Regions from separate parts of the Nocardioides sp. FY1077 genome, predicted to be linked through region 2. Evidence: predicted binding sites of a transcription regulator. Region 2 holds the regulator's gene; the other holds the start of a gene.
What was found. The regulator HrcA, encoded in region 2, represses chaperone genes, less so after heat shock. The targets are predictions, from matches to a motif close to TTGGCACTCGNNNNNNNCGAGTGCCAA.

Region 1: groL (chaperonin GroEL) is a predicted target of HrcA. The motif match lies at 5,571-5,597, and genes of this name have one in related genera.

What each region holds. Positions count from the first base shown of each region.
Region 1 covers NZ_JBZWDB010000002.1:490,820-504,877, reverse strand. Annotated here, with positions in the region: gene AC4OR8_RS07345 (DUF3253 domain-containing protein) at 1-71, shown strand, start outside; gene AC4OR8_RS07340 (VOC family protein) at 79-483, opposite strand; gene AC4OR8_RS07335 (aminoglycoside phosphotransferase family protein) at 488-1,420, opposite strand; gene AC4OR8_RS07330 (nucleotidyltransferase family protein) at 1,417-1,989, opposite strand; gene AC4OR8_RS07325 (hypothetical protein) at 2,003-2,773, opposite strand; gene AC4OR8_RS07320 (RNA polymerase sigma factor) at 2,770-3,336, opposite strand; gene groL (chaperonin GroEL) at 3,780-5,408, opposite strand; gene AC4OR8_RS07310 (ATP-grasp domain-containing protein) at 5,632-6,495, opposite strand; gene AC4OR8_RS07305 (SGNH/GDSL hydrolase family protein) at 6,540-7,382, opposite strand; gene AC4OR8_RS07300 (MoaD/ThiS family protein) at 7,477-7,755, opposite strand; gene thrC (threonine synthase) at 7,793-9,088, opposite strand; SAM riboswitch class I at 9,098-9,240, opposite strand; gene AC4OR8_RS07290 (PHP domain-containing protein) at 9,424-11,211, shown strand; gene AC4OR8_RS07285 (hypothetical protein) at 11,208-11,816, shown strand; gene lon (endopeptidase La) at 11,907-14,058, opposite strand, start outside.
Region 2 covers NZ_JBZWDB010000005.1:283,594-297,651, reverse strand. Annotated here, with positions in the region: gene AC4OR8_RS18500 (PhoH family protein) at 1-921, opposite strand, end outside; gene AC4OR8_RS18495 (hypothetical protein) at 1,152-1,436, shown strand; gene AC4OR8_RS18490 (HIT domain-containing protein) at 1,493-1,831, opposite strand; gene AC4OR8_RS18485 (Gmad2 immunoglobulin-like domain-containing protein) at 2,076-3,062, shown strand; gene AC4OR8_RS18480 (16S rRNA (uracil(1498)-N(3))-methyltransferase) at 3,268-4,008, opposite strand; gene dnaJ (molecular chaperone DnaJ) at 4,022-5,215, opposite strand; gene hrcA (heat-inducible transcriptional repressor HrcA) at 5,321-6,394, opposite strand; gene AC4OR8_RS18465 (hypothetical protein) at 6,602-7,309, shown strand; gene AC4OR8_RS18460 (MBL fold metallo-hydrolase) at 7,365-8,228, shown strand; gene AC4OR8_RS18455 (hypothetical protein) at 8,277-8,462, shown strand; gene AC4OR8_RS18450 (DUF3097 domain-containing protein) at 8,510-9,355, shown strand; gene AC4OR8_RS18445 (DUF4870 domain-containing protein) at 9,378-9,944, shown strand; gene hemW (radical SAM family heme chaperone HemW) at 9,937-11,175, opposite strand; gene AC4OR8_RS18435 (AMP-dependent synthetase/ligase) at 11,286-13,106, opposite strand; gene AC4OR8_RS18430 (MOSC domain-containing protein) at 13,188-13,856, opposite strand.

The DNA.
Region 1 (14,058 bases), on a different contig from region 2:
TGACCCAGGGCGGGCGGGTGGTCGACCCGTCGACCGCGAAGGGGCCGATCCGCATCCGCCGCGCCCGCTAGCCCGAGGTCAGGGGACGACGCGCGGCGGGGCGATCAGGTCCCAGGTGCCGCCGGCGACGTCGCGGAAGATCGCCACGGTTCCGTGGGCCTCGTGCCGCGGCTCCTCGACGAACTCCACCCCCGCGGCGACCATGCGGGCGTGCTGGGCCTCGAAGTCGTCGACGTGCAGGAAGAACCCGACGCGGCCACCGGCCTGGCGCCCGAGCGCGGCGCGCTGCTCGTCGTCCGTGGGCTCGGTCAGCACCAGCCCGGCGCCCCCGCGCTGCGGGCGCACGACCAGCCAGCGCCGGGTGCTGCCGTCGGGGCGGGTCGTGGTGGTGTCCTGGTCGATGTCGAAGCCGAGGGCGTCGACGAAGAACCGGACGGCGGCGTCCTGGTCGGGCACGAGGAAGGTCACGAGGTCGAGGTGCACCCGCTCAGCCTAGGAGCGCCCGGGCCGAGTCGAGGAAGCGCCGCCCCACGACGTCGGCACCGAACGCCGTGACGAACAGCCCCGTCGAGACCCGCTCGAGGTAGCCCCAGTCCCACACCGCGGCGCGGTCGAGGCCGGTGCGGTCGGCCAGCAGGTCGGCGTAGCGCCCCAGCACGCGACGCGGGTCGGGACCGCGCAGCCGCCCCGTCCAGTCGCGCAGCGCCACGCCGAGGTCGTACGCCGGGTCGGCGCGCCGGGCGCTGGGGTCGACGAGCACCCACCCCGACGCCGCGCCCGCCCGCGGCGTCCGCACGCGCAGCAGGTTCGCGGGGTGGGGGTCGCCGTGCGCAGCGACGTGGCGAACGGGGTCGTCGGCGGCGGCGAGCCGCTCGGCGCAGGCCAGCGCCTCGGCGAGCACGGCGGGGTCGGCCGGGCCGCCGAGGCAGGCGTCGCGCGCCACCGCCTGCGCCGCGAGGTCACGGGCCAGCGCACCGGGTGCGGCCGGCGCCAGGTGGTCGACGGGCACGGTCCAGGCCTCGCGCAGCGTGTCGGCCAGCGCGGCGAGCGCGACCTCCGGCTCGCCGGGGGTCTGCTCCAACGACGGTCCGAGCCGCTCGAGCAGCAGCGCGTCGCGGTCGGCGTCGTGGGCGTGCAGCAGCACGTGGCCACGCCCGGCGGCCGCGGCGAGAGCGCCGGCCTCGTCGGGCAGGTCCGGGTCGGGCAGGCGCAGCTTGACGACCCGGTCCTCGCCCGCGGCGGTGCGGGCGGCCACGACGTACGACGCGCTGCCACCGGGCAGCGGGCGGCCCGGCTCGAGGCGCCACCGCTCGACCACCTCGTCGAGCAGGCGGGGCAGCCGCTCCACCCACTGCGCGCCCGCGGGTCCCAGCGTCGCGGCACGAGCCCGGGTGAGCGGCTGCAGCCGCACGGGCGTCACGGCCGCAGGGCGGGCGGGGTGTCCACGTCGGCACCGGTGGCCAGGTCGGCGCACTCGACCAGCACGACGGGGCGGGCGGCGAGGTAGTCGCGGGCACCGCGGTCACCGGTGGCGGCGGCGCGCACCCCGGCCCAGTGGTCGCGTCCGAGCAGCACCGGGTGGCCGGGCTCGCCGTCGTACGACGCGCGCGCCAGCACGCCGGGCGCGCTGCCCGCGGCGGCCAGCACCCGCGCGACGACGTCGGCGCCGACGTCGGGCAGGTCCACCAGGCTGACCACGGCGAGGGTGGCGTCGCCGGCGTCGAGGGCGGTGAGCCCGGCCGCCAGCGACGCCGACATCCCGCGGTGCCAGTCGTCGGCCACGACGTGACGGGCTCCGGTGGGGGCGAGCAGGACCACCGCGTCGTCGACGGCGGCGCCGAGCACCACCGTCACGGGGTCGCAGCCGCCGTCGCGCAGCACCTGCACCCCGCGCACCAGCCAGGGCCCGTCGTCGTCGCGCACCAGCGCCTTCGGCCGGCCCATCCGACGCCCGGCGCCGGCCGCGAGCAGCAGGCCCGCGACGCTCACCGCGGCGCTCCCGTCACCGGTCGAAGGCGTCTGCGTAGAGCTCCTGCTGCGAGGCGGAGGCGACGTCGCTGTAGCCGCACAGCATCACCTGGCCGCCGTCGGCGGCCACCAGGTAGTCCTCGCCCGCCTCGAAGTCGACCGCGAAGATCAGGGCCTGCAGCTCCTCGCTCGGCGCGCTCACCTCGACCACGTCGGTGGCGCGGCCGGCGAAGAACTCGGTGGTCTCGAGCACCGCGGTGCCGCCGCGCAGCTCGGTGACGGTGCCGGCGAAGGCCAGCGGTGCGCCGCTGAGGACCTCGGCGGTCGGCACCATGCAGCGACCGGCAGCGGCCTCCCCCACCTGCAGCTCGGTGACGGTGGGGCCGGTGCCCTCGCCGGTGCCGGCGCCGTCGGTGGGCCCGCCCTCGGACCCGCCCTCGGGCCGGGGGTCGAGCGCGCCGTCGCCGGCGGTCACCACCGGCACGTCGTCGGGGTCGTCGGCGCCGACGATCGCCACCACGCCGAGCGCGGCGATGATCGCGACCGCCGCGGCCGCCAGCAGCCAGGTCAGGGGGTTGCGTCCACGGGTGCCGGCGGCGCGGGTGGCCGGGGCCAGCGGCGTGGCGCCGGTGCCCTCGGTGGGCAGGGGCTTGCTCATGACGTCCTCCACGAGTCGGGCCACCCGCTGGGGGTCGGCCGGGCCGAGGGAGGCGGCGGGGTCGAGGCCGCGCAGCCGGGCACGCAGCGCGGCGTCGTCGTCCTGGCCGGGCTCGCCGTGCGTGTCGGGTCGGTCGTGCTGGCTCATCGGGTGCTCCTCCCTGTCGTGCCCTCATGTCCGGCAGCGCGCTCGTGCTTTCGCGCGACCAGCTCCTCGCCGAGCCGCCCGCGGGCGCGGTGGAGGCGGATGCTCGCCGCGTTGGGGGTGATGTCGAGCACCACCGCGACCTCGGCGGCGCTCAGCCCCTCCCAGGCCCACAGCCGCAGCAGCTCGGCGTCGTCGTCGCGCAGCGCGTCGAGGGCGGCGGCCAGCGCGTCGTCGTGGTCGCCGGCGTCGGGCCCGTCGGTGACGTCGCGGGGCGGGTCGACGACCGCCACCCGCGCCACCAGCCGCCGCCGCCGGCGCTCGCCGCGCTCGGCGTTGGCCAGGCAGTTGCGCGCGACGCCGTACGCCCACGGCAGCGGCTCGTCGGGCAGCTGGTCGACGCGGCGCCAGCACACCAGCAGCGTGTCGGCGAGGACGTCCTCGGCGGTGTCGGCGTCCGTGCGACGCACGAGGAACCGGCGCAGCGGCTCGACCAGCGCGGGTGCCAGCCGCTCGAAGCGCGCGCGGTCGCGGTCGTCGTCGGGCAGGGGGTCGACGGGATCCACCCCACCACCCTCACACACCCCCTAGGCCTCCCCGGCCCCGTCCACCCCCGTGGGCGAGGACCGTGCCCGCACGACGTGCGCCGGGAGCTGCGTGGCCCGCCTGCGGGCCGCCGGGCGAGTTGTCAGGCAGGTTGCCGGGCGGGTTGCCGGGCGGGTTGCCGGGCGGGTTGCCGGGCGGGTTGCCGGGCGGGTTGCCGGGCGGGTTGCCGGGCGGGCCGCCGGCGTGTTGGGCGGCGGGGCGCCGGCGTGTTGGGCGGCGGGGCGCCGGCGTAATGGGCGGCGGAAACTGCCTCATAGTGGCTGAAACTTCAGCCACCAAGAGGCGGTTTCCCCGGCCGGCCGGGGAAACCGCCACCCCAGAACGACAGCAGGGCCCCCGCCGGAGCGGGGGCCCTGCTGGTGGTGCGGGTCGTGCGGGTGCTGCGACTACCGAGGGGCGGGACTCAGAAGTCCATGCCGCCCATGCCGCCCGAGGGGTCGCCGCCCATGGGCGCGGCCTTCTCCGGCTTGTCGGCCACGACGGCCTCGGTGGTGAGGAACAGCGCCGCGATGGAGGCGGCGTTCTGCAGGGCGCTGCGGGTGACCTTGGCGGGGTCGATGATGCCGGAGGCCAGCATGTCGACGTACTCGCCGGTCGCGGCGTTGAGGCCGTGACCCGGGGTCAGGTTGCGCACCTTCTCCGCCACGACGCCGCCCTCGAGGCCGGCGTTGATCGCGATCTGCTTCAGCGGGGCCTCGGTCGCCACGCGGACGATGTTGGCACCGGTGGCCTCGTCGCCCTCGAGCTCGAGCTTGTCGAACGCGGTGGCCGACGCCTGCACGAGGGCCACGCCGCCGCCGGCGACGATGCCCTCTTCGACGGCCGCCTTGGCGTTGCGCACGGCGTCCTCGATGCGGTGCTTGCGCTCCTTGAGCTCGACCTCGGTGGCCGCGCCGACCTTGATGACCGCGACGCCGCCGGCCAGCTTGGCCAGGCGCTCCTGCAGCTTCTCGCGGTCGTAGTCGGAGTCGGACTTCTCGATCTCGGCGCGGATCTGGTTGACCCGACCCTCGATCTGGGCGGCGTCGCCGGCGCCCTCGACGATCGTGGTCTCGTCCTTGGTGATGACGACCTTGCGGGCCTGGCCGAGCAGCTCGATGCCGGTCGACTCGAGCTTCAGGCCGACCTCCTCGGAGATGACCTGGCCGCCGGTCAGGATCGCGATGTCCTGCAGCATGGCCTTGCGGCGGTCGCCGAAGCCCGGGGCCTTCACGGCCACGGACTTGAAGGTGCCGCGGATCTTGTTGACGACCAGGGTCGACAGGGCCTCGCCGTCGGTGTCCTCGGCGATGATCAGCAGGGGCTTGCCCGACTGCATGACCTTCTCGAGGATCGGCAGCAGGTCCTTGACGCTGGAGACCTTCTGGTTGGCGATCAGCACGTAGGGGTCCTCGAGGACGGCCTCCATGCGCTCCATGTCGGTGGCGAAGTACGCCGAGATGTAGCCCTTGTCGAAGCGCATGCCCTCGGTGAGCTCGAGGTCGAGCCCGAAGGTGTTCGACTCCTCGACGGTGATGACGCCTTCCTTGCCGACCTTGTCCATCGCCTCGGCGATGATCTCGCCGACGGTGGTGTCGGCGGCGGAGATCGACGCGGTGGCAGCGATCTGCTCCTTGGTCTCGATCTCGGTGGCCATCGCGAGCAGCTGCTCGGAGACGGCCGAGACCGCGGCCTCGATGCCGCGCTTGAGGCCCATCGGGTTCGCACCCGCGGCCACGTTGCGCAGGCCCTCGCGGACCATGGCCTGGGCCAGGACCGTGGCGGTGGTGGTGCCGTCGCCCGCGACGTCGTCGGTCTTCTTGGCGACCTCCTTGACGAGCTCGGCACCGATCTTCTCGTAGGGGTCCTCGAGCTCGATCTCCTTGGCGATGCTGACACCGTCGTTGGTGATCGTGGGGGCGCCCCACTTCTTCTCGAGGACGACGTTGCGCCCCTTGGGCCCGAGGGTCACCTTGACGGCGTCGGCGAGCGTGTTCATGCCACGCTCGAGCCCGCGTCGGGCCTCTTCGTTGAATGCGATCAGCTTCGGCATAACTCCTGCGATCCTTCGCATGGAAAGTGCGTGATGGCCCGGTTCGTTGCCCGCGACGGACGATCTGGCCGATCCGGCGGACCCTTCCCGCCGACGCTGCAGACCTCAACTGACCGGTCCGGTTGTCTTGGCAGTCTCCGAGGGAGAGTGCCAGCGCCATGTCTAGCACTCGGCATGGGCGAGTGCAAGAACGCCCGACCCGTACGACGGGTGCCGGGGCGGGTCAGGCCCCCGTGGCGCCCAGGGCGGCAGCGACCGTCGCGGCGAAGGCGTCGGCGTTGGCCGGCACCAGGTCGAGGTAGAGGCCCGGCTCGATGAGCTCCAGCTCGCTGACGACCAGGCGCCCGTCCACCTCGAGCAGATCGACCCGGCCGTAGGGCAGGGTCCGCCCGAAGCGCCGCGCCACGACGGCCATCGCCTCCTCGGCCAGCGCCACGGCGGCGGGGTCGAGCGGCACGGGCCGCGACGTGCCGCCGTACTGCGGGTGCACGCGCAGGTCGTGGGCCGGGGCCACCTTGTCGACCTGCGAGCACACCCGGCCGTCGAGCACGAACAGGGAGCGCTCGCCGCTGGTGCGCACCGACGCCACCACCGGCTGCAGCAGCCAGGGCCCGGCACCGAGCTCGGCGAGGCGGGGGTCGTCGGTGGCGCCGGCCACGACCAGCCCCACGCCGCCGGCACCGGTGCGGGGCTTGAGCACGACCTCGCCGTGCTCGGCGAGGCCCGCGGCCAGCGCGTCGGCGAGCGAGGCGTCGTCCACCAGCCGGGTCGGCACGACGGGCAGGTGCTCGGCCACGTCGAGCAGGTAGGCCTTGTCGGCGTTCCAGGCGAAGACGTCGGAGCCGTTGAGCAGCGGCACGACCGCCTCGACGCCGCGCGCCCAGGTGAGGAACTCCGGCAGCCGGCGCGTGTAGTCCCAGGTGGAGCGCACCGCCACCAGGTCGGCGCCCGCCCAGTCGACGGCGTCGTCGGCCCACGGCACCCAGCGCGCCTGCACGCCGTGGCGCGCCAGCGCCTCGGGGAGCAGGGCGCCGCCGCGCTCGCCGTCGGGCAGGAGGTCGAAGGTCGCCAGCAGCACGGTGGTCACCCGGGTGATGCTGCCGCACGGCGCCGCAGCGGACGGAGCCCGGGTCAGCGGCGCTCGGGCGTGCGGTGGCCGGGCGGCAGCTGGGCGTCGGCGTCGTGGACGCCGAGCGCGGCGAGCACCGAGGGCAGCACGGCCTTGGCGGTGCGCTTGTAGCCGATCGCGCTGGGGTGGAAGCGGTCGAGGCTGAACATCTCGTCGGGGTTGGTGATGAAGAACGGGCCCACCACGTGGGCCAGCGACACCGCGTGGGCTCCGGCCGCCACGGCGGCGGCCTCCTGGGCCTGCGCCAGCTGCCGCGAGGCCCGCGACCCGAGCGCCCGCAGCGGCTGCGGCACCGGCCGCAGCAGCCCCAGGTCGGGACAGCTGCCCACCACCACCGCCGCGCCGCGCTCGCGCAGCAGGGCGATGGCCTCCTCGAGGTGCTTGACGCTGTCGGCGACCGGCACCCGGTGGGTGACGTCGTTGCCGCCCACGACGATGAGCGCGACGTCGGGGCGGTACGCCGGGTCGAGCGCGGCCACCTGGGCGGCCAGCATCGAGCTCTCCGAGCCCACCACCGCGGCGGTGGTCAGCCGCACCGAGCGGTGCGTCGCCTGCGCCAGGGCCTTGCTGAGCCGGCCACCGAGGGTGTCCTTCGGGCGGTCGGCGCCCAGACCGGCCGCGATGGAGTCGCCGAGCAGCAGCAGCTGCACCGGGTCGCCGTACGACTTCTTCCAGGTGCGGTCGGCGTCGGGGGCCGACTCCCCCAGCGGCTTGCCGATCAGCCGACGGGCGGTCTCGGCCTGGCGGTGGAGCAGCTCGCGGGCGCCGTACCCGACGCCGCCGCCGGCCGCCACCACGGCTGCCGTGGTGAGGCCGGTGGCCACCAGGCGCTTGCGGAGGATCACCCCCCTGTTAGACCACGCGCCCCTGAACGCCGTGTGTCGTGACGGTGGTCGCGACGTGTCGATCGGGACGACGCTCGACGGGGCGCGCCCGGCGTCAGCAGCCGCCGGCCACCGCGGGGATGACGGAGACCTGGGTGCCCTCGGGGGTCGGGGTGGCCAGGTCGTCGAGGAAGCGGACGTCCTCGTTGCCGACGTAGACGTTGACGAAGCGGCGCAGCTTGCCGTTGTCGTCGAGGACGCGGGCCTTGATGCCGGCGTACTGTGCCTCGAGGTCGTCGAGCACGTCGGCGAGGGTGGCGCCGGAGGCGCTCACCTCGGACTGGCCGCCGGTGTAGGTGCGCAGGATGGTCGGGACGCGGACGGACACGCTCATGTGCGGGGTGCTCCTGGATCGGTGGGTCGGGGGGAGGTCAGGCGATGCCGGTGGCGGCGAACGCGGCGTACGACGCGCTGATCGTCGCGGCGGGGCCGACCTGGTCGGAGATCGCGTCGAGGGTCTTCAGGCCCATGCCGGTGTTGATGACCACCGTCTCGAGCGAGGTGTCGAGCTGGCCGGTCTCGACGAGCTTCTTCAGCACGCCCACGGTGGTGCCGCCGGCGGTCTCGGTGAAGATCCCCTCGTGGCGGGCGAGCAGCAGGATGCCCTCGCGCACGGCGTCGTCGTCGATGTCCTCGACGGCACCGCCGGTGCTGCGGCAGATGTCGAGCACGTAGATGCCGTCGGCGGGGTTGCCGATCGCCAGGCTCTTGGCGATGGTGTCGGGCTTGACCGGCCGGATCGCGTCGACCTCGGCCTTGTACGCCGTCGACACCGGCGAGCAGCCGGTGGCCTGGGCGCCGAAGATCCTCACCGGCTTGTCCTCGACCAGGCCGAGGGCCACCAGCTCGCGGAACGCCTTGTGCACCTTGGTGAGCTGCGAGCCGGAGGCCACGGGGATGACCACCTGGTCGGGCAGGCGCCAGCCGAGCTGCTCGGCGATCTCGTAGCCCAGCGTCTTGGAGCCCTCGGCGTAGAAGGGGCGCACGTTGACGTTCACGAACGCCCAGCCGTCCTCCTCGCCGGCGATCTCGGAGGCCAGCTTGTTGACGTCGTCGTAGTTGCCCTCGACGGCCACCAGCGAGTCGGTGTAGACCGCCGAGTTCACCTGCTTGGGCTTCTCCAGGTTGCTGGGGATGAAGACCACGGTCTTGATGCCGGCGCGGGCACCGGCGGCGGCCACGGCGTTGGCCAGGTTGCCGGTGGAGGGGCAGGCGAACACCTTGGAGTGGAACTCGGTGGCGGCGCTCAGCGCGCAGGCCACCACGCGGTCCTTGAAGGAGTTCGTCGGGTTGGTGCTGTCGTCCTTGACCCAGAGCTTGTCGAGGCCGAGCGCGCCGCCGAGGTTGCGGGCCTCCAGCAGGCGGGTGAACCCGGGCTCCATGTTGGGGCTCTGCTCGATGTCGTCCGGCACCGGCAGCAGCGCCTTGTAGCGCCAGATGTTGCGCGGGCCGGCCTCGATCTCGGCGCGGGTGACGACCGGGAAGTCGTAGGCCACCTCGAGGGGGCCGAAGCACTCCGGGCACGCGTAGTGGGGCCCGAGCTCGACCTCGTGGCCGCACTCGCGGCAGGCCAGGCAGCGGGCGTTGCCGAACGCTCCCTCTCGGATGCCGGTGGTGCCCGGCAGCTCCTCGGGGGTGGGCTGGGCTTCAGCGATGACGGTGCTCACGCGTCCTCCTTCTCATCTTCCCCGGCTGCGACCGTCGCGCCGGGCGGAATTGGCACCGTCTCCACGTCCGTCCCCGTCGTGCCGGGTGGCGGAGGCTCGTGGCGGTTGCCGGGACTTCACTGGGCCGTTCCCTCAGTCCCTCTGGATGAGCTGTCCACGACAGTACGGGGGCGCCCCACGCGTCGCGCACCGGTCCCGGGATGTGGACCGCACGCCGCGGCGACCGGCCTCGTTCACCCGAGCGGCGCCCACGGCACGACCGCTGTTCACCGGCACGGTGGAGCGTCGCAGGGCTGGCCACGACGGCCGGCCCCCACCGACTCGAGGAGACCTGCGTGAGCAGCGATCACGACCACACGCACGGCCACGACCACGGCCATGACCACGCGCACGACCACGGGCACGACCACGGGCACAGCCACCACCGGGACACCACGGACGAGGCGACCGCCCTCACCACGGCAGCCCTCGACGGCTCCACCGGCGACCGCGACCTCAGCCCCTCCGAGCTCTCCCGCCGCAACCTGCTGCGCGCCGCCGGCCTGACCGGCGCGGCCGCGGCCGGCATGGCGGGCATGTCCGGCGTCACCGCCGCCACCGCCGAGGAGGCCGCGCTCCGCGGTCCCGGCCCGTCGGGCGGCTCGGTCACCCAGTGGCTCGCCGGCGACCACCACATCCACACCCAGTACAGCTCCGACGGGCAGTACACCGTGCTCGACCAGGCCCAGCACGCCGCGGCGTACGGCCTGGACTGGCTGGTCATCACCGACCACGGCGGCGCGACCCACGCCCGCATCGGCGTCGACCTGGTGAACCCCGACATCGTCGACGCGCGCGGCGAGCTGCCCGGCACCCTGATCTTCCAGGGCCTGGAGTGGAACATCCCCTCGGCCGAGCACGGCACCGTCTTCGTGGCGCCCGGCGCCAACGAGGTCTCGGTGCTCAAGCAGTTCGAGAACGACTACGACGGCTCGGTCAAGGGCGCGTCGCCGAGCTCGCCGGCCAACGAGGCGCTCGCCGTCTCCGGCATCCAGTGGCTGGGCCAGCAGGTCAAGAGCAAGCGGGTCACCGACGCGCTGTTCCTGGCCAACCACCCCGCCCGCAACGGCATCGACAGCCCCCACGAGATCCGCGCCTGGCGCGACGCCGACCCGACCGTGGCCATCGGCTTCGAGGGCGCCCCCGGGCACCAGGCCGCCGGCCTGCCCTACGGCGCGGCCTCCGAGCGCGGCTACTACGGCAACTCGCCGAACGCGAACTCCTACGCCGGCTACCCCGCCGAGAGCTACCGCACCTGGGGCGGCTTCGACTGGATGACCTCCACCGTCGGCGGCCTCTGGGACTCCCTGCTCGCCGAGGGCAAGCCCTGGTCGATCAGCGCCAACTCCGACTCCCACGTCAACTTCACCGACCTCTCGCGCCGTCCCGACGGCTCGGGCTCGACGCAGTTCAACGCCGACGGCCGCTACGGCGACCCGGTCTACGAGGGCGCGCTGAACACCACCGCGGGCGACTTCTGGCCCGGCTTCTACAGCCGCACCCACGTCGGCACCACGTCGCGCGGCTACCGCGCGGTGATGAAGGGCATGCGCGACGGGCGCATCTGGGTCGACCACGGCGGCCTGGTGAAGTCCGTCGACGTCAAGGTCGTCGCCACCCGCCCGGGCAACCGGCGCCCCCGCCAGCTCACCGAGACCCTCGGTGGCACGCTGGTGGCCCCGCGCGGCTCGCGCCTGAAGCTGGTCGTCACGATCACCGCCCAGGACGTGCCGAACTGGGCGCAGTTCACGCCCAAGCTGAACCGCGTCGACGTGGTGCAGGGCAAGGTCACTCCCGGCTACGTCACCGACCGCGACACGTTCGTGGCGCCCGACACCAAGGTCGTCGAGCAGTGGGACACCTCCACGCGCACCGGCACCTTCCAGCTGCGCCGCGACCTGGGCACCGCCGAGGAGGCGTTCTACGTGCGCCTGCGCGGCACGGACGGGAAGCGCCAGCAGCCGGGCTACCTCGGCGCCGAGATCGACCCGGCCGGTCCGGCCATCGACGTGGCCGGCGACGCCGACCCGTGGGTCGACCTGTGGTTCTACACCAACCCGATCTGGGTGGTCCCGGCCAAGTGAGTCCTGCGCTGGCGGTCGACGCCGGCAGCCGCGACCACGCCGCCGCCGAGCACCTCGCCCACCGGGTGGGCGAGGTGCTCGGGTGGACCGAGGGCGACCCGGGCCGCTGGGTCAGCACGCACGTCGTGCGCACCGGCGGCCCCCACGTCGCCCTCGCGGCGTCGTGGTCGGGTGGCACCGAGGTCGACCTGGACGCCCTGCGGGCAGCCCTGCCCGAGGCGGCCGTGGTCACCGACGTGGCCGGCGGCGACGCCCCCGAGACGGCTCCGACGTCCGGCACGGCGGCGGACGCCGACCTGGCGGCCGGTGCCCGGGCGGCGCTCGTCGAGCACCGCGCCCGCGCCACGGGCCGGCTGGTCGACTACCCCGGCCGACCCGAGGTGGAGCGACCCACCACGCCGGGCGAGGTGGTGGCCGCCAGCGGCATCGACGCGGTCGAGGGGCTGGCCGGCACCCCGGTGGACGACGGCTCGGGCCTCGACCTGACCGGGTTCGCCCGGCCCGTGTGGCGCGAGGGGCGCTGCGTGCTGCTGGTGCAGTCGGGGCGCGGCGGCCTGGTGCCGTTCGAGAAGCGCGAGCAGATCCCCTGCTGCCACGACCACTGAGCACCACCGGCACGCACACCGCGGCCCCCGACCCGTCCCGGGTCGGGGGCCGCGGTGGTGCTGCGCGGATCGGTGCGGGTCGGTGCAGGGTCAGGCGGCGCTGACGGTCGGACCGGCAGCCGGACCGGCGGCCTGCTGCTCGGCCACGGGCTCCAGCGCTCCGGCCACCACGTCGAGGACGTCGCCCACCACGTGCACGGTCAGCGCCTCGCGCACCTCCTGCGGCACGTCGTCGAGGTCGGGCTCGTTGCGCAGCGGCACGAACACCTCGGTGAGCCCGGCGCGCTGCGCGGCGAGCAGCTTCTGCTTCAGCCCGCCGATCGGCAGCACCCGCCCGTTCAGGGTGACCTCGCCGGTCATCCCGACCTCCTCGCGCACCGGGCGACCGGTCGCCAGGGAGGTCAGCGCGGTGACCATCGTGATGCCCGCCGAGGGCCCGTCCTTCGGCACGGCCCCGGCCGGCACGTGCACGTGCACGGCCTGGTCGAAGAAGGCCGGGTCGACGCCGAGCACGTCGGCGTGGGCCTGCACGAACGACAGGGCGATCTGCGCCGACTCCTTCATCACCTCGCCGAGCTGGCCGGTGATGGTGAGCCCCGCGGTGCCGGGGTGCGCCGAGGCCTCGATGAACAGCACGTCGCCGCCGAGCCCGGTGACCGCGAGCCCCGTGGCCACGCCGGGCACCGCGGTGCGCTCGGCCGACTCGGGGGTGAACCGCGGCCGGCCGACGAGCGCGGCCAGGTCGGCGCGGTCGACGTCCACCCGGTCGACGTCCTCGGTCGCCAGCCGGGTCGCGGCCTTGCGCAGCACCTTGGCCAGCAACCGCTCGACCTGCCGCACGCCGGCCTCGCGGGTGTGCTGCGACGCCAGCTCGTGCAGCGCCTCGTCGGTGATCGTGAACTCCTCCGCGGTCACCGCGGCGCGCTCCAGCTGGCGCGGCAGCAGGAAGTCGCGGGCGATGGCCACCTTGTCGTCCTCGGTGTAGCCGTCGAGGGTGACCAGCTCCATGCGGTCGAGCAGCGCCGACGGGATCTGCTCGACCACGTTGGCGGTGGCGATGAACAGCACGTCGGACAGGTCGAGGTCGAGCTCGAGGTAGTGGTCGCGGAACGTGTGGTTCTGCGCGGGGTCGAGCACCTCGAGCAGGGCCGCGGCGGGGTCGCCCCGGTGGTCGGAGCCGACCTTGTCGACCTCGTCGAGCAGGACGACGGGGTTCATCGAGCCGGCCTCGGAGACGGCGCGCACGATGCGGCCGGGCAGCGCGCCGACGTACGTGCGCCGGTGGCCGCGCACCTCCGCCTCGTCGCGCACGCCGCCGAGGGCGACGCGCACGAACTTGCGCCCCAGCGCGCGGGCCACCGACTCCCCCAGCGAGGTCTTGCCGACGCCGGGAGGCCCGGCGAGCAGCACGACCGCGCCCGACCCGCGGCCACCGACGACCTCGAGGCCGCGCGAGGCACGGCGGGCGCGGACGGCGAGGTGCTCGACGATGCGCTCCTTGACCTCGTCGAGGCCGTGGTGGTCGGCGTCGAGCACGGCGCGGGCGGCGACGACGTCGGTGTGGTCGGCGGTGCGCACGGCCCACGGCAGGTCGAGCACGGTGTCGAGCCAGGTGCGGATCCACCCGGTCTCGGGGCTCTGCTCGCTGGAGCGCTCGAGCTTGTCGACCTCCTTGAGCAGCGCGGTGCGCACGGCGTCGGGCACGTCGGCGGCCTCGACCCGGGCGCGGTAGTCGTCGGCGCCCTCGGGCTCGCCCTCACCGAGCTCCTTGCGGATCGCGGCGAGCTGCTGGCGCAGCAGGAACTCGCGCTGGCTCTTCTCGATGCCCTCGGCGACGTCGTGGCCGATCTTGTCGGTCAGCTCGGCCTCGGCGAGGTGGTCGGTGGTCCAGGCGATGACCTTGCCCAGGCGCACCTCCAGGTCGGTGGTCTCCAGCAGCTCGCGCTTGCGCTCCGCGGAGAGGTACGGCGCGTAGCCGGCGGCGTCGGCGATCTGGCCGGGGTCGGTCATCTGGTGCACCTGGTCGATGACCTGCCAGGCCTCGCGGCGCTGGAGCACGGCCACGACGAGGCGGCGGTAGTCCTCGGCGAGCTCGCGGGCGCGCTCGGTGACGACCTCGTCGACCGGCTCGACCTCGACCCACAGGGCCGCGCCGGGCCCGGTGACGCCGGAGCCGATGCGGGCGCGGCGCTCGGCGCGCAGGACGGCGGCGGGCGCGCCGGAGCTGCCGGGGCCGCCGAGG
Region 2 (14,058 bases):
GGCGCGCTCGGCGCGCGCCTCGTGCTCGTCGTAGGCCGCCACGATCTTGCCCACCAGCTTGTGGCGCACGACGTCGTGGCTGGTGAGGCGGTTGAACGAGATGTCGTCGACGCCGTCGAGGATGCCCTCGATGATGCGCAGCCCCGACTTCGTGCCGCCGGGCAGGTCGGTCTGGGTGATGTCGCCGGTGACCACGATCTTCGAGCCGAAGCCCAGGCGGGTCAGGAACATCTTCATCTGCTCCGGCGTGGTGTTCTGCGCCTCGTCGAGGATGATGAACGAGGAGTTCAGGGTGCGTCCGCGCATGTAGGCCAGCGGGGCCACCTCGATGGTGCCGGCGGCCAGCAGCTTCGGGATCGTCTCGGGGTCCATCATGTCGTGCAGCGCGTCGTAGAGCGGACGCAGGTAGGGGTCGATCTTTTCGCTCAGCGTGCCGGGCAGGTAGCCGAGGTGCTCGCCGGCCTCGACCGCCGGGCGGGTGAGGATGATCCGGGTGACGTCCTTCGAGACCAGCGCCTGCACGGCCTTCGCCATCGCCAGGTAGGTCTTGCCCGTACCGGCGGGACCGATGCCGAACGTGATGGTGTGGGCGTCGATCGCGTCGACGTAGCGCTTCTGGTTCAGCGTCTTGGGCCGGATCGAGCGGCCGCGGTTGCTGAGGATGTTGGTGCTCAGCACGTCGGCGGGGCGCTCGGTGGTCTCGGCGCGCAGCATCGCCAGCACGCGGTCGACGGTCTCGCCGGTCACGCCCTGGCCGGTGCGGATGAGGCTGACCAGCTCGTCGAGCAGGCGCTCGACCAGCGCCACCTCACCGGCCTCGCCGAGCAGCGTGATGCGGTTGCCGCGCACGTGGACGTCGGTGTCGAAGGCCCGCTCGATGAGGCCGAGGTGCTCGTCGCCTGCTCCGAGGAGGCTGACCATGTTGATGCTGTGGGGGACGACCACCGTGTGCCGGGTCTGGTGGGCCGGCTCGGGGACGGCCGGCGCGGCGCTCGCGCGGGGGGTGCTCTCGGTCATGGATGCCCGGAGGGGCGCCTCTCGTGGTGGGTGGTACGGCTCCCCCATCGTACGGCGCCGCCCGCGAGCAGCCCAACGGGTTCGCGCAGCGGCGACCCCGCCCGGGCCGGGCCGCGGCGACGTACGGTGGTGGCATGGCCGGTCAGCAGGACGACGTCGCGCAGTGGCCCGACGACGACCCTGACGACCACGACGACGACACGCCCCCGGTGTGGTTCCCCGGCGGCCACCTGCCCGAGCACGCGCGGGACATGGGGCTGACCCACCACACGCAGGAGGGCGCGCTGCTCGACTTCGCGGGGTCCCTCGACCCCAGCAAGCCGCTGCACAAGATCACCGCCTGGGTGATGCTCGCGGTGTTCGGCATGCCGGTCGTCTTCTACGTGCTGCGCCTGGTGCTCGAGGTGCTGCCGGGCTGAGCACGACCACCCGGCTCGTGCCGACCTCGCTCGCCCGACCGGCGCCGAGCCGGCGCTCAGCCGGGAGGCCAGGTCATCGACCGCCCGGCCAGCACGTGCAGGTGGGCGTGGAACACGCTCTGGCCGACGCCGGCGCCGGTGTTGAACACCGTGCGGTAGTCGTCGTGGCCCTCGGCCGCCGCCACCGCGGCCGCGGTGGTGAGCAGCTCGGCCGCCGCGGCGGGGTCGGCAGCGGCCAGCGCCGCCGCGTCGGCGTGGTGGGCGCGCGGCACCACCAGCACGTGCGTCGGCGCCTGGGCGGCGATGTCGCGGAACGCGACGGTGCGGGCGGTCGTGTGCACCACGTCGGCCGGCACCTCGCCGGCCACGATGCCGCAGAACAGGCAGTCGGCCACGGGGTCCTCCTGGTCTCGTCGTCCCGCGGTCGTCGACGGGGTCGTCGACCGGACGGGCCGGCCGTCGGGACGCAACCGTGCGGGGGGACACGAGCGTCCCACCCCGCGGCCACCACGGCCACCCGGCCCCGCACCCGGCCCGCACCCGGCCCGCACCCACCCCGCCCCCACCCGGGCCGGGGCGACACGCGAGCCGGCGCCCGCCTGCGGCGTCGGGCCCGCCGACCCCGCGAGGATGGACCCCATGACCGCTTCCCCCTGGACCCGACTCGCCGCCCTCACGGGCACCGCCGCGCTGGGCGCGGCCGTCCTCGCCGGCTGCGGCGGCAGTGACGGCGGTGACGGCTCCGCCGACGACACCGCCAGTGCCTCGCCCTCGGCCCCCGCCACGTCCGACGGCGCCTCCCCCAGCGCCTCCCCCAGCGCCTCCCCCAGCGCCTCGGCCTCCGCGTCGGAGTCGACGTCGGAGTCGGCGTCGGCGTCGGCGAGCGCAGAGCCCAGCACCACGAGCGAGCCCGGAGGGGCGAGCGTGCCGACGTACTTCGCCGGTGACACCCCGCGCGGCCCCCGCCTGTTCCGCGAGTTCCAGCGCGTCTCCGGCGATCCCCTGCAGAGCGCCGTCGACCTGCTCACCCAGGGCGCTCCGACCGACCCCGACTACCGCACGCTGCTGCCCGACGGCGACCTGCTGGCCGCCTTCGAGGGCGGCCGGTTCGTGGTCGACCTGCCCGACGACTCGTGGACGACGCGGGGCGACCTGACCCGACGCGAGGCCCGGCTGGCGGTGCAGCAGCTGGTCTACACGCTGCAGGGCGCGCAGCAGACCCGGGCGCCGCTCGAGGCGCGCCTCGACGGCGAGCCGGCCGACCTGCTCGGCGTCGACACCGCCGGCGGGGTGCGCCAGGCCCGCCAGCTGTCGGTGCTCGCGCTGGTCAACGTCACCGAGCCCGTGGAGGGCGCCGCGGTGTCGGGCACCGTCACGGTGTCAGGCGTGGCGAGCTCGTTCGAGGCCACCGTGCCGTGGGAGGTGCGTGACGCCTCCGGGAAGGTGGTGCTCGACGGCGTGGCCACCGCGGAGGGGTGGATGGGCCGGCTCTACCCGTGGACCGCCGAGGTCGACGTCTCCTCGCTCGCGCCCGGTGACTACACGTTCGTGGCGATGACCGACGACCCCTCCGGCGGGGAGGGCGGCGGCCCCACCGAGGACAGCAAGGCGATCGCCGTCGGCTGACGCCCGGACCCCCGACCGCAACCGGTCCCGCCCCGGACCCATCCGCTCCGGTGGGCGCACCGAACCACTGGTGCAGGCGCCGCGGCGCCCGGTGGCGTGGGGCTGATTTCCCGGGCCGCCGCGAACCTGCTGGCCTCGACCCCGTCCTCCCGCCCGAGGGCGGGGTCGAGCCGTGTCCGGAGGTCCCCGGACCCGGGACCGGCGCTCAGGACCAGCGGGGGGTGCGCGACAGCAGCGCCGCCGCGGCGACGACGCCGGCGGTGGAGGTGCGCAGCACCTCCGCACCCAGGCGCACCGACGTGGCGCCGGCCGCGACCAGCACCTCGATCTCGTGGTCGCTGAGCCCGCCCTCGGGGCCCACGACCACCACCACCGTGCCGTCGGCCGGTACGGCGAGGCCGGCCAGCGGCGTGGTGGCCGCCTCGTGGAGCACCACGCAGAGGTCGGCGCCCGCCACCAGGGCGACGACGTCGGCGGTGCTCGCCAGCGGCGCGACCTCGGGGTGCCACGCACGCCGGGACTGCTTGGCCGCCTCCCGGGCCGTGGCGCACCAGCGCGCCCACGACTTCTCCGCCCGCTCGCCCTTCCACACCGCCACCGACCGCTCCGCCGCCCACGGCACGACGCGGGCCACGCCCACCTCGGTCAGCACCTCCACGGCCAGCTCGCCGCGGTCGCCCTTGGGCAGCGCCTGCACCACGGTGAGGGCGGGTCGCGGCTCGGCCACGGCCTCGACGTCCTCGGCCGCGACGCTCAGCCGCCGCTTCGCCGTCGCGACCACGGCCCCGGTCACCCGCAGGCCGCGCCCGTCGGTGAGCACGAGCCGCTCCCCCTCTCGCACCCGGCGCACCGCCACGGCGTGGTGGGCCTCGTCGCCCTCGACGACGACGACGTCACCGGCCGCGACCCCGGTGAGGTCGGGCACGAGGTGCACGGGCAGCGACACGGAGCGGCGCCCGTCAGTGCGGGTTGAAGGCGTCGCGCAGGCGCCCGAACACCGACGACTTGCTGCTGGGGCGCACGGTGCCGGACGGCGTCTCCTCGCCACGCAGGGCGGCGAGCTCGCGCAGCAGCTCCTCCTGGCGGGCGTCGAGGCGCCCGGGGGTCTCCACCGCGATCGTGACCACGAGGTCGCCGCGGCCCCCGCGCAGGGCCGGCACCCCGCGCCCGCGCAGCACCTGCTCGGCACCCGACTGGGTGCCGGGGCGCACCTCGATGTCGAACTGGGTCTCCAGCTCGCTGGGCTCCTGCGACTCGTCGCGGTCGGCGACCACGTCGGCCTCGAGCGTGGGCAGGGTGATGGTGGTGCCGAGCGCCGCCGCGGTCATCGGCACCGTCACCGTGCAGTGCAGGTCGTTGCCGTGGCGCTTGAACACCTCGTGGTCGGCGACGTGGATCTCGACGTACAGGTCGCCGGCCGGTCCACCGCCCGGGCCCACCTCGCCCTGCTCGCTGAGCTGCACGCGGGTGCCGGTGTCGACGCCGGCGGGGATCTTCACGCTGAGCGCACGGCGCGAGCGCACCCGCCCGTCGCCGGAGCACTCACGGCAGGGGTCGGGGATGATCGAGCCGAAGCCGCGGCACGCCGCGCACGGGCGCAGCGTGCGGATCTCGCCGAGGAACGAGCGCTGCACGTGGGCCACCTCGCCCTGGCCGCGGCACGTCTCGCACGGCACCGGGTGGCTGCCCGGCGCGGCGCCGTCGCCGTGGCAGGTGGAGCACAGCACGGCGGTGTCGACCTTGAGCTCGCGCGTCACGCCGAACGCGGCGTCGGCCAGGTCGACCTCGATGCGGATCAGCGCGTCCTGTCCCCGACGTACGCGCGGACGCGGACCACGGCCCTGGCCAGCGCCCTGGCCGCCGCCTCCGAAGAACGCGTCCATGATGTCGGTGAAGGAAAACCCGGCACCCTGCCCGAAGCCGGCCGCCCCGGCGCCGCCGAAGGGGTCGCCGCCACGGTCGTAGGCCGAGCGCTTCTGCGGGTCGGACAGCACCTCGTAGGCCATCGAGACCTGCTTGAACTTCTCCTGCGACTCCGGGTCGGGGTTGACGTCGGGGTGGAGCTGGCGGGCGAGACGACGGTAGGCCTTCTTGATGGCGTCGCCGTCGGCGTCGCGCTCGACTCCGAGGAGGTCGTACAGGTCCTGGCTCACGGTGGTCCTTCTGATCGGGGTGCGTGCTCGTGCGTACGGGGGTGCGTGCGGGTGGGGGCGGGCGGCGGCACGGCGCGGGCCTCGGGGCCCGCCTCCGGGTCGGGGCTAGGCCTCGTCGAGGATGCGGGAGACGTAGCGGGCGACGGCGCGCACCGCCGCCATCGTGCCGGGGTAGTCCATGCGGGTCGGGCCCACGATGCCGAGCGCGGCCAGCGACTCCTCGCGGGGGCCGTAGCCGGTGGAGACCACGCTGGTCGAGGCGAGCTCCTCGTAGGGGCCCTCCGCCCCGATGCGCACGGTCACCAGGCCGCCGGTGCCGGTCTCGCCGAGCAGCTTGAGCAGCACGACGTGCTCCTCGAGCGCCTCGAGCAGCGGGCGCACCGCGGAGTCGAAGCTGTCGCCGTAGCGGGCGAGGTTGGCGGCGCCGCCCACCGCGACCCGGGCGTCGCTGCGGTGGTCGCTCATCGCCTCGGCCAGCACGTCGACCACCAGCGCGGTGGCCTCGGCGACGGGGTCGCGCGGGCGGGCGCCCTCCGCGGGACGGTCGCCGCCGCTGCCGCTGCCGCTGCCGTCGCCCGGGCGCAGCGCGGTGAGGGCGGTGAGCGCCTCGGCGATGGTCAGGCCGGTGACGGTGCGCAGCACCAGCGAGCGCAGCTCGGCCAGCGCGGCCTCGTCGAGCCCGGCGGTGAGCTCGACGACGCGCTGCTCGACCCGGCCGGTGCTGAGGATGAGCACGGCCAGCAGCCGCTGGGGCGTCAGCGCCACCAGCTCGACGTGGCGCACGGTGGAGCGCGACAGCGTGGGGTACTGCACGACCGCGACCTGGCGGGTGAGCTGTGAGAGCAGGCGCACCGAGCGCTGCACGACGTCGTCGAGGTCGACGGCGCCGTCGAGGAAGGTGGAGATGGCGCGCCGCTCGGCGGTCGACATCGGCTTCACGGTGGTGAGGCGGTCGACGAAGAGCCGGTAGCCCTTGTCGGTCGGCACCCGCCCGGCGCTGGTGTGGGGCTGGGTGATGTAGCCCTCGTCCTCCAGCACCGCCATGTCGTTGCGCACGGTGGCCGAGGAGACCCCGAGGCCGTGTCGCTCGACGAGCGCCTTGGAGCCGACCGGCTCGTCGGTGGCGACGTAGTCCTCCACGATCGCCCGGAGCACGGCGAGCCTGCGGTCCTCCTGCACGTGTCGCCTCTTCCTGGTGGCGCGGCCCGCGGGGCCGCTGGCACTCGATTCCGTGGAGTGCCAACTCTACTAGGTCGGCGTCGGTGCGCCGATCCACCGCGGTCGTGCCCGCCCAGGCGCCGGCGGCCGTCACGGGACTGGCCCGGCCGGGCAGCGTAGGTTAGGCTCACCTAACACCCGCTCGCCGTACGCCGCCCGGAGGCCCGCATGACCGCCGACAGCACCACCCGGCCGCTGCACGACCCGTTCCAGCTCGCCGCCGAGGCGCGCAGCCTGCTGGCCGCGGCCACCGAGGCGGCGCTCGTGGTGGAGGGCACCAGCGGTGCGCTCGACGACGACGGCCTCGGCATGACCGACCACGAGGGTGTCCCGACGTTCCTGGCCCTGCCCGGCACCGAGCTCGCCCTCGCCGCGGCCCGCGGCGCCGGGGTCGTGCTCACCGTAGAGGGCACCGACGAGCGCGGCCGACCGGGTCCGGGCCTGACCCTCTCGGGCCACCTGCTCGTGGCCGGCACCCAGGCCTGCGACTGCTGCGACGAGGTGCGCGAGATCGTGCAGCTGGTCCCCGAGCACGTCGTCGTGCGGCTCGGGCCCGGTGCCCTGCTGCCGGTGCCGGTCACCGACTTCCTGGCGCGCGCCCACCTGCTCAACCGCGGCTACCTGCGCCGCTGCGCCGAGCACGCCGGCCGCTGCCACCAGGACGAGCTGCGCCGCGCGGTGTCGGCGGCCACCGGGCTCGGCCCCGACCGCCTGCTCGGCGTCTCGCTCGGCACCCTGACCACCGGCGGCGTCGACGTGCACTGGATCGACGAGCGCGGCGCCCACGCGACCCGGCTGGTCTTCCCCCGCGAGGCCCGCACGCCCGCCGAGCTGGCCCACATGCTGCGCCGCGAGCTCGACGCCGGCGTCTGCTGAGCGCTGTCCCCCGCGCGACGGCTCGGCGGCTCGCCGGCGGGGCTAGGTTGGCCCGATGGGCTTCCTGGAGATCGCCGACCGCGTCTGGGTCTCGCGGCGCGCGTGGTGCGACGTCAACGTCGTGCTGGTGGGGGGTGAGCGGGGGCTGGTGGCCGTCGACACCCACGGCTCGCTGCGGGCCGGCCGCGAGGTCGTCGACGACGTGCGCCGCCTCGGGGCCGGTGACGTGGTGGCCGTCGTGGCCACCCACGACCACCACGACCACGCCTGGGGCACGAGCGCGTTCGTCGAGGCCTGGGGCCCGCTGCCCGTGCACGCCCACGAGGCGGCCGCCGCGGTGCTGGCCGAGGTCGCGCAGCGCGGCACCGGCTCCTACCGCGGCGAGCACGCCGCCGACGTGCACGCCACCTCCGTGGTGGTGCCCGACCACGTGTTCTCCTCCGCCACGGTGGTCGACCTGGGCGACCGCGTGCTCGAGCTGGTGCACCCCGGACGGGGACACACCGCCGGCGACCTGGTGGTGCGGGTGCCGGACGTCGACGTGCTGGTGGCCGGCGACGCCGTGGAGGAGGCGCCGCCCGCCGATGGGTCGTGGCCCGGCGGCGTGCCGGCGTACGGGCCCGACTCGTTCCCGCTGGAGTGGCCCTGGAGCCTCGACGTCGTGCTCGGGCTGACCACCGCCCGGTCCGTGGTGGTGCCGGGTCACGGCTCCCCCGTCGACCGCGACTTCGTGGAGGTGCAGCGCAACGAGGTCGGCCTCGTGGCCACCACCCTGCGCGAGCTGGTGGCGCAGGGCGTGCCGGAGTCCGACGCGCTGGCCACCGGCCCCTGGCCCTACCCGCCGGCGAGCCTGGCCGACGCGGTGTCGCGGGCCTACGCCCAGCTGCCGCGCACCCCGCGCCGGCTCCCGCTGGTCTGACCGCCCCCGACCCTCGACGCGGCCGCGGCGCGGCACTAGCGTCGGGCCATGACCCAGACCCCCGACGAGTCCACCGCCGGCATCCCCGACGAGCAGCTGCCCGCCGACCTGGTGCCCGGCGACGACAACCCGCTGGCCGAGGGCCTGCCCGCCGGCGACGACGCCGGTGACCTGCTCACCGACGGCAAGCCCGCCGAGCAGTCCGAGGGTGAGGACGACCACACCGAGGCCTGAGCGGCGCGGCGCCGCCTGCTGTCGGCGGCGCCGCCTAGCCTGCAGCGGTGAGCGATCGGTACGGCGGCGACGTCCTCTCTGGTGACTGGCGTGCCCCCAAGCGCGGCCGGGCCGTGGAGGCCCCCGCCGAGCTGGGCGCGGTCGTGGAGGAGGTCACCACCGACTGGGTCGGCGAGATCGTCGCCGTCGACCGCGACCTGCACACCCTGACCCTCGAGGACCGGCGCAGCCGGCGCCGCACGTTCCCCCTCGGGCCCGGCTTCCTGCTGGAGGGCCGCCCGGTGGTGCTCGTCGCCCCGCGTCGGGCGGCCGCGCCGGCCGCCCCCACCCGCACCGCGTCGGGGTCGGTGGCCGTGCCCGGCGCGCCGGCACGGGTCGCCCGGGCCAGCCGCATCTTCGTGGAGGGCCGCCACGACGCCGAGCTGGTCGAGAAGGTGTGGGGCGACGACCTGCGCATCGAGGGCGTGGTCGTGGAGTACCTCGGCGGCGTGGACGACCTCGCCGACCACCTCGTCGACTTCAAGCCCGGCCCCCGCCGCCGGGTGGGGGTGCTGGTCGACCACCTCGTGCCGGGCTCCAAGGAGAGCCGCATCGCGCAGGGCATCGCCCGCTCGCCCGTCGGCAAGCACGTCCTCGTCGTGGGCCACCCGTTCGTCGACGTCTGGCAGGCGGTCAAGCCCGACCGCCTCGGCCTGAGCGCCTGGCCCACGATCCCGCGCTCGATCGAGTGGAAGAAGGGGGTCTGCCAGCACCTCGGCTGGCCCCACCGCGACCAGGCCGACATCGCCCGCGCCTGGAAGCACATCCTGTCGCGCGTCGCGTCGTACGACGACCTGGAGCCGGCGCTGCTCGGTAGGGTCGAGGAGCTGATCGACTTCGTCACCGTCGAGTGACCCGCCCCGCCACGGAGGACCCATGAGCGACCCCACCCCGCCCCCGTCCCCCGACGACGAGGCGGGCGACGCCTGGCGCTCCGGCCAGCCGCCCCGGTACGGGCAGCCCGGCCCGTACGGACAGCCGGACCAGTACGGACAGCCGGACCAGCACGGACAGCCCGGGTACGGGCAGGTCCCCCACGGCCAGCCCTGGGGCCCGCCCGGCTACGGGCAGGCGTGGGGGCCCGGCCAGGTCCGCGGCCCCGACGGGCTCACCGCCGACGAGCGCACCTGGGGCTGCGCGGCCCACTGGTCGGCGCTGGCGAGCGCCGCAGTGGCGCTGTCGTTCCTGGGCCCGCTGCTGGTCATGGTGCTCAAGGGCCCGACGTCGCCGGCGGTGCGGGCGCAGGCGGTGGAGTCGTTGAACTTCCAGCTGTCGGTGCTGGTCTACGGCCTCGTGGCGTTCGCGCTGTGCTTCGTGCTGATCGGCTTCGTGCTGCTGCCGGTGGTCGGCCTGGTGTGGCTGGTCTTCACCATCATCGGCACGGTGCGCTCCTCGCGCGGCGAGCTGTACCGCTACCCGCTGACCATCCGGATGGTCAGCTGAGCAGCTCGCGCACGACGCCGTCGGCCACCAGGCGGGCGTCGTCCTCGAGGGCGACCCGGTCGCCCTCGACCCGCACCAGCCCGCGCGCCACCAGGCCCGGCAGCGCGGCGCGGCCGGCGTCGTCGAGCACCCCGAGCGGCATGCCCTCGCGCAGGCGCAGCTCGAGCAGCACCCGCTCCACGCGCTGGTCCTCGGCGCTCAGCACCTCACGGGCGTGGGCCGGGCTGACGCCGGCGGCCAGCCGGTCGGCGTACGCCGCCGGGTGCTTCACGTTCCACCACCGCACCCCGCCGACGTGGGAGTGGGCTCCGGGACCGACGCCCCACCAGTCGGCGCCGGTCCAGTAGAGCAGGTTGTGGCGACACCGCGACGAGGCGTCGTCGGGCATGCCGCGCGCCCAGTTGCTCACCTCGTACCACCCGAGGCCGGCGGCCACCAGGCGCCGGTCGACCAGCGCGTGCTTGTCGGCGAGGTCGTCCTCGTCGGGCATCGGCAGCTCGCCGCGACGCACCCGGCGCGCCAGCGCGGTGCCGTCCTCCACGATGAGCGAGTACGCCGAGACGTGGTCGGGCCCGCACGCCACGGCGGCGTCCACCGAGACCGCCCAGTCGTCGAGCGACTCCCCCGGCGTGCCGTAGATCAGGTCGAGGCTGACCTGGTCGAAACCGGCCTCGCGCGCCCACTGCACCACCTGCGGCACCCGCAGCGGGTCGTGGGTGCGGTCGAGCACGCGCAGCACGTGGGACACCTGCGACTGCATGCCGAACGACACCCGGGTGAAGCCGCGCTCGCGCAGCCGGGCCAGGTCGGCCGCCGTGACGCTGTCGGGGTTGGACTCGGTGGTCACCTCCACGTCGGGGGCGAGCCCGAACTCCTGGGCCGCCGCCTCGACGACCGCACCGAGGTCGTCGGGGCTCAACAGGGTCGGGGTGCCGCCGCCGACGAAGATCGTGGACACCGGCAGGTCGACGTCGCCCAGCGTGCGTCGCGCCCGCCGCACCTCGGCCACCGCCGCGGCGGCGTACGTGGCGCGCGAGGCGCCCGGCGCGCCGCCGGCGGGGCCGAGCTCCTCGGCGGTGTAGGTGTTGAAGTCGCAGTAGCCGCAGCGCACGGCGCAGAACGGCACGTGCACGTAGAGCCCGAACGGTCGCTGTCCCAGGCGCGCCAGCGCCTCGGGCGGCAGGGAGCCGTCGGCCGGCGCGGCGTCGCCGTCGGGCAGGGAGGAGGGCATCGCCCGATCCTCCCACCCGCACCGCCCTCGCCGCCGTCCGGGCGGGCCGGCGCCCGGGACGGCCGAGGGGGGGACGGCCCGGGGGCGGCGCCCGCCCCCGGCCGCTCCGGTCAGGAGTAGAACGCGGAGATGCGCTCGGAGTTGTTGCCCTCGACGACGTTGCGCTTGACCTTCATCGACGGCGTGAGCTCACCCGACTCGATGGTCAGGTCGTGGTCGAGGAGGTCCCACTTCTTGATGGTCTCCCAGCGGTTCAGCTTGTCGTTGAGCTGGTCGACGTAGCCGCCGACCATGGCGTGGACCTTCTCCGAGCGGACGATCTCGGTGTAGGAGGCGCCGGACATGCCGTTCTCCTCGGCCCAGCCGACCATCGCGTCGGGGTCGAGGGTGACCAGGGCGACGCAGAAGTTGCGGTCGTTGCCGAAGACCATGAACTGGCTGCTGTAGGGGCACAGCGCCTTGAACTTGGCCTCGATCGCCGAGGGCGCGATGTACTTGCCGCCGGAGGTCTTGAACAGGTCCTTGATGCGACCGGTGATGGTGAGGAACCCGTCGGCGTCGAGGCTGCCCTTGTCGCCGGTGCGCAGCCAGCCGTCCTCGGTGAACGCCTTCGCGGTCTCCTCGGGCAGGTTGTGGTAGCCGGCCATCACGTGCGGGCCCTTGATCTGGATCTCGTCGCCCTCGCCGATGCGGATCTCGCTGCCGGGCATCGCGGTGCCGACGGTTCCGATCTTGTAGTCCTCGGGGTGGTTCACGGCCGCGCCCGCGGAGTTCTCGGTGAGGCCGTAGCCCTCGAGGATGAGGATGCCGGCGGCGTGGAAGAACTCCGCGATCTCGGAGTTCAGCGCCGCCGAGCCCGAGATGAAGAACTTCACCCGGCCGCCGAAGCGGTCGCGGACCTTGCTGAAGACGAGCTTGTCGAAGACGCGGTGCTGGGCCTTCAGGGGCAGCGGCACGGGCTTGCCGTCGCGCTTGAGCGCGTCGACCTTGCGGCCGACCGCGAAGGCCTTGGTGAAGATCCTCTCCTTGGCGCCGCCCTCGGCGGCCGTCATGGTGACGATGCGACCGTGCGCCTTCTCGAAGATGCGCGGCGCGGCGCCCATGAAGGTGGGCTTCACCACGCCCAGGTTCTCCACGATGCGCTCGACACGGCCGTCGATGGCGGTCGCGAAGCCGCACGCCAGCTGCGACGACAGCAGCACCTTGCCGAAGGAGTGGGCCATCGGCAGCCACAGGAACTGCAGGTCGGTCTCGTCGAGAATGCCCTGCTCCTTGATCAGCGCGCCCTCGTAGACCCAGCCGCGGTGCAGCAGCCGCACGCCCTTGGGCCGGCCCGTCGTGCCGGAGGTGTAGATCAGGGTGGCGAGCTGGTCGGCCGGGATCGACTTGGCGGTCTGCTCGATCACGTCGGGGTGCTCGGCGAGGTAGGCGTCGCCCCGGGCGGCGAGCTGGTCCATCGACAGGACGCCGTCGCCGTCGGCCGCGCCGTCGAAGGTCACGACCGTGAGCAGGTGGGGCAGCTCGGCGCGGTGCGCGGCGATCTTGGCGAGCTGCTCGTCGTCCTCGGCGAACACCACGCGGCACTCCGCGTCACCGAGGATGTAGGCGGTGTCCTCGGGGTTGGTGGTCGGGTAGACCGTCGTCGTGGCGCCCGCCGCGCACATGATCGCGAGGTCGGCCAGCACCCACTCGTAGCGGGTGCCGGCCACGATGCCCACCCGCTGCTCGGGCTCGAGGCCCAGCGACAGCAGCCCTGCGGCCAGGCGAGAGACGCGGGTGCCGGTCTGCGCCCAGGTCACCGACTCCCAGGCGTCGCCGACGGGGTAGCGGTAGGCCTCGGCGTCGGGCGAGGCGGCCACCCGGTCGAGGAAGAGGACGGCGACGTTCTGCGTCAGGTGGTCGACGAAGCTGGTGTCGGTGTTGGCGGGCATGACGTGGCGCTCCTGCGGTTCGGGGGTGGCGACGGTGCCCGTAACCTACGTCACGTCCCACCGGGCCGGCCGCAGGATCGCTCAGGTGGTCACGGGCCCGGCGGAGTTTTGCCCCGCGACGTACGCCTCGGCCCGCAGCCGGGCCTGCACCACCAGGTCCGGCACCGCGAGCAGCTGCGGCAGCAGGGCCGGCTCGCCGTGCAACGCCCGGAACATCGTCGAGACCGTCACGCCGTGACCCGGGCGGTGGACCACCCGCACGTCGTCGCCGGCGCGCACCGGTCCCTCGGCCAGCACCCGCAGGTAGGGCCCCGGCCTGGCGGTCTCGGCGAAGCGCCGCACCCACGCCCGGTCGTCGTGGCCGCAGCGGCCCATCCACGCCTTGAAGTCCTGGCACGGCGTGCGGACCGAGCGCACCTCGAGCAGGGCCTCCCCCACCTCCCAGCGCTCGCCGACCTCGCTGGCGTTGACGTCGAGGCCCTCGGTGGTCAGGTTCTCGCCGAACCGTCCGTCGGGCAGCTCGTGGCCCAGCCGCTCGGCCCAGGCGTCGAGGTCCTCCCGGGCGAAGGCGTAGACCGCCTTGTCGGGCCCGCCGTGGTGGCGGGTGTCGGAGACCTGGTCGCCGACGAGACCGGTGGCGGTGACCATCACCGCCCCGCGCGCCGGCGTCTTGTCGATGGAGGTGCGCCCGATCACCGCCCACGCCGCCTCCCGGGGGCGGCCGACGTTGACCGATCGCACGTGGGGCACGTCCCGATGGTGCCACCGCAGGCTGCCGGACCGCGCCGACGGCGCTCGGCAGGTCCACACCCCGGTGAGTCCCGACCCACGTCGCGGCCACGCGCGATCCACAGGAGATCCACAGTCCGCAGCGAGGTCGACACGACGTCAGCGATCGTGTGACGCGTCACCCACAGCGGTTGGTTTGCGGGGGGCCGATCGGGTTACATAG